DNA from 2 places in the Micromonospora sp. NPDC057141 genome. Region 1 is predicted to be linked to the other one. Evidence: predicted binding sites of a transcription regulator. Region 1 holds the regulator's gene; the other holds the start of a gene.

Region 1 (2,197 bases):
TCGCCGCCCAGGTCGACGATCTGCCGTTTCCGGTCGTCCGAGAGGACCTCGTACGCGGCGTTGATGTCCTTGAACTTCTCCTGTGCCTCCGGGTCCGGATTCACGTCCGGGTGGAACTGCCGCGCCAGCTTGCGGTAGGCGCGCTTGATCTCGTCGTCGGAGGCCTCCCGGCTCACGCCGAGGATGCCGTAGTAGTCCCTGGCCACTGCGTCCCGTGTCCTCATGTTCTTGTCGCGTTGCGCCGGTCGTCGGCCGGAGCCGGCCGTCGGCCCTGACTGGTCAGTTCTGGGCCAGCAGCTCGCCCACGTAGCGTGCCACGGCCCGCACGGTGGCGATGGTGCCGGGGTAGTCCATCCGGGTGGGGCCGACCACGCCCAGCCCGCCGAGCGCGGTCACCCCCGGGCCGTACCCGGTGCTCACCACCGAGGCGGCCCGCAGGTTGTCGATCTCGTTCTCGTCGCCGATCAGCACGCGGGTGGTGGTCGACTCGGCCTCGCCGATCAGCTTGAGCATCACCACCTCCTCCTCCAGCGCCTCCAGGATGGGCCGCAGCGACCCCTGGAAGTCGAGCAGGCCGCCCCGGGTCAGGTTGGCGGTGCCGGCCAGTGCGATGCGCTCCTCGTGCCGCTCGACCAGCGTCTCCAGCAGCACGGTGGAGAGCGTGGTCATCGCGCCACGCAGGTGCGGGGTCGACTCCTCCACCAGCGCCTGCACCAGCGGCGGGGTCTCCGACAGCCGGCTGCCCACCAGCTTCTCGTTGACCAGCCGGCGCAGGTCGGTGACGTCGTCGGCGGAGACGGGCGCGGGCAGCTCGACCAACCGCTGCTCGACCCGGCCGGTGTCGGCGATCATCACCAGCATCAGCCGGGTGGTGGAGATCGGCACCAGCTCCAGGTGCCGCACCGAGGAGCGGGCCAGCGAGGGATATTGCACCACGGCGACCTGGCGGGTGAGCTGGGCCAGCAGCCGCACCGTGCGGTGCACCACGTCGTCGAGGTCGACCGCGCCGACCAGGAAGCGTTCGATCGCCCGGCGCTCGGCCGGGCTGAGCGGCTTGACCCGGGACAACCGGTCGACGAAGAGGCGGTAGCCCCGGTCGGTGGGGACCCGGCCGGCGCTGGTGTGCGGCTGCCGGATGTAGCCCTCCTCCTCCAGCACCGCCATGTCGTTGCGGACCGTCGCCGGGGAGACGCCGAGTTGGTGCCGCTCGACCAACGCCTTGCTGCCGACCGGCTCCTGGGTGGCGACGTAGTCCTCGACGATCGCGCGGAGCACGGCGAGCTTGCGGTCGTCCAGACCCACCCCTGCCACCTCCTGTCGCACGTCGGCCCTGGCGGCGCGGCGGCACCGCAGGCCGGCGCTCCGCCGGTGCGTCGACGCCTGGCACTCGACTGTAACGAGTGCCAGTCTACGTCGGCTGCCCCGTCATCGGTAAGATCAACGACGGACCACGGGCGCGGCAGCCGCCGCGCCGGGAGCCCCGTCGGGCGCACGCCGGCCGGTCGACCGCCGCCCGGAGCGGGCCGCCACCTGCGCACGCTGACCGATCATCCGCCACGCCCGACCGGTGTCGCTCTGGTGCCCGCTTGCCCGCAGCCCCTACCGTGACATGCATGACTGAACCACCTCGCCCTCCCGGATCGGGCGACCCCGGCGGCTACCCGCCGGAGCCGAACCCGTCGGCACCGTACGGCTCGCCGGGGCACGAGCCCCCCACCGCACCACTGTCCGGGGCCCCCGGGGCAGGCGGCTATCCCCCGCCCGGTGGCTATCCGCCACCCACCGGCGACCAGCCGCCGTCGGCCGGCTACCCGCCGCCCGGTGGCTATCCGCCGCCCGGCGGCGGCTACCCGGCCGGCGGCGCGTACGGCACGCCCTCCGGCGGCTACGCCAACAACGAGGACAAGACCTGGGTCCTGGTCGCCCACTTCGGTGGCGCGGCGGGGATGTTCCTCGGCGGTGGCGTGCTCGGCTGGCTCGCGCCGCTGATCGCGCTCGTCGCCCGGGGCAGCCAGTCGCCGACGGTCCGCGCCCACGCGGTGGCGGCGCTGAACTTCCAGCTCCTCTGGTCCGTCATCGCCCTGATCGGCTGGATCCTGACCTGCATCCTGGTCGGCCTCCTGATCGGGTTCGCCGCCATGATCATCGGGATCATCTTCGGCATCATCGCCGGCATCAAGGCGAACGAGGGCACCCC
Region 2 (2,197 bases), on a different contig from region 1:
TGACCCGGCCCTGGATCTGGTCGGCGTCGCCGGCACCGTCGACGATGGTGGTCTCGTCCTTGGTCACCACGACCTTGCGGGCGCGGCCCAGCATGTCGAGGCCGACGGCGTCGAGCTTGAGGCCGACCTCCTCGCTGATGACCTGGCCACCGGTGAGGATGGCGATGTCGGCCAGCATGGCCTTGCGGCGGTCACCGAAGCCCGGCGCCTTGACGGCGACCGACTTGAAGGTGCCGCGGACCTTGTTGACCACGAGGGTGGCCAGGGCCTCGCCCTCGATGTCCTCGGCGATGATCAGCAGCGGCTTGCCCGACTGCATGACCTTCTCCAGGATCGGGAGCAGGTCCTTCACCGAGGAGATCTTGCTGTTGACGATCAGGAGGTACGGGTCGTCGAAGACGGCCTCCATACGCTCCGGGTCGGTCATGAAGTAGGCGGAGATGTAGCCCTTGTCGAAGCGCATGCCCTCGGTGAGCTCAAGCTCCAGGCCGAAGGTGTTGCTCTCCTCGACGGTGATGACGCCTTCCTTGCCGACCTTGTCCATCGCCTCGGCGATGATCTCGCCGACGGTGCTGTCACCGGCGGAGATGGAGGCGGTGGAGGCGATCTGCTCCTTGGTCTCGACGTCCTTGGCGAGCTTGGACAGCTCCTCCGAGACGCTGGCCACGGCGGCCTCGATGCCCCGCTTCAGGGCCATCGGGTTGGCGCCGGCGGCCACGTTGCGCAGGCCCTCGCGGACCAGGGCCTGGGCCAGGACGGTCGCCGTCGTCGTGCCGTCACCGGCAACGTCGTCGGTCTTCTTGGCGACCTCCTTGACCAGCTCGGCGCCGATCTTCTCGTACGGGTCCTCGAGCTCGATCTCCTTGGCGATGCTCACACCATCGTTGGTGATGGTGGGGGCACCCCACTTCTTCTCGAGCACCACGTTGCGGCCCTTCGGGCCGAGGGTCACCTTCACGGCGTCGGCGAGCTGGTTCATGCCCCGCTCGAGGCCGCGGCGAGCCTCTTCGTCGAACGCGATCATCTTGGCCATACGGCGTTGTCCTCCTGGACACTCACGGGCCACCCGAGTGTGTGTCCCGGATGGGCCGCCTGGTGTACACACCTTGGGACGTCGCCACCTGGCGACGACGACGTCTCCTCGGCCGGGCCGGATAGCCCGCGACGACTGGCCATGTGCCACCCGACGGATTTCCGCCGTGCGGCCGTGGCCCCACCGTCCCGACCATTGGCACTCACCCAAGGCGAGTGCCAATGACTTGTTTAGCACTCTCCCCTGTCGAGTGCAAGCACGATGCGGCGGACGGGCCGGGTTCACGCCGCCTGACCAGCGCGACCCGGCCCACCGGTTCAGCCGATTTCACCCGCCAGCCGGGCGGCGGTAACCGGGCCCTCGTGCGCCCGCTGCTCGGCGTACGTGACGACCAGGCCGACCAGGTACACCAGGGCGACCGGGACCGCGACCAGGGCCGCGCCGACGGCGTACGCGACGTTCCACCCGTCCAGCGAGGCGGCGTCGGCCGGGTCGGCGAACAGGATGGCCGCGAACTGGATCGGGGCCACGACCATGGACGCGAAGGAGGCGGCGAGCCCGATCAGCGCGATCCGCCCGAGCACGGGCCCGAGGCGGGCGTGGAACATCTGCCGGGCCCGGCCGAGCGGCGCGCCGCGCTCGAAGAGGAGCACCGGGCCGAACAGGCTCAGCGCGGCCATCACGTACAGGCCGGGCAGGTAGCACAACACGAAGCCGATCAGCATCAGCAGGCCGTAGACCAGCGTCCAGCCCCACAGCGCCGGGGCCCGGCGCAGGCCGTACACCAGGGCGTCGCCCACCGATGTCGGCTCGCCCGCGGCCTGCCGCGCCACCACCCGGGTGCCGGCGGCCCAGCCGACCGCCTGGACGAACCCGAGCAGGCAGCCGAGGCCGATCATCGTGGCGAAGAAGACCCCGAGGTCACCGAGGTAGCCGTCGGGCAGCGGGGGCGGCGGCTCGCCGGGCGCGGTGGGTTCCAGCGGCGGCAGCGGGTACAGCGGCACGGTCACCAGCAGCAGCACGAGCGTCGGCAGGGCATGGGTGAGGGCCAGGACCGGCACCAGCAGCCGCCAGCTGCGGCGCAGCGTGCCGGAACACCGGGAGAACCACCCGCTCAGCCCTTCACCGGGCAGGGTGACCAGCGGATCGGCCGGGTCGTAGCCG

The links. Region 1 encodes HrcA, which represses chaperone genes, less so after heat shock. Its sites were predicted from a motif close to GGTTNGCACNCTCNNNNNGAGNGTGCNAACC; they were not measured.
Region 2: groL (chaperonin GroEL) is a predicted target of HrcA. The motif match lies at 1,227-1,257, and genes of this name have one in related genera.

Annotation. Positions count from the first base shown of each region.
Region 1 covers NZ_JBHUVA010000014.1:48,493-50,689, forward strand. The annotation lists gene dnaJ (molecular chaperone DnaJ) at 1-206, opposite strand, end outside; gene hrcA (heat-inducible transcriptional repressor HrcA) at 280-1,302, opposite strand; gene ACFT41_RS11320 (DUF4870 domain-containing protein) at 1,614-2,197, shown strand, end outside.
Region 2 covers NZ_JBHUVA010000007.1:77,464-79,660, reverse strand. The annotation lists gene groL (chaperonin GroEL) at 1-1,033, opposite strand, end outside; gene ACFT41_RS07305 (hypothetical protein) at 1,351-2,197, opposite strand, start outside.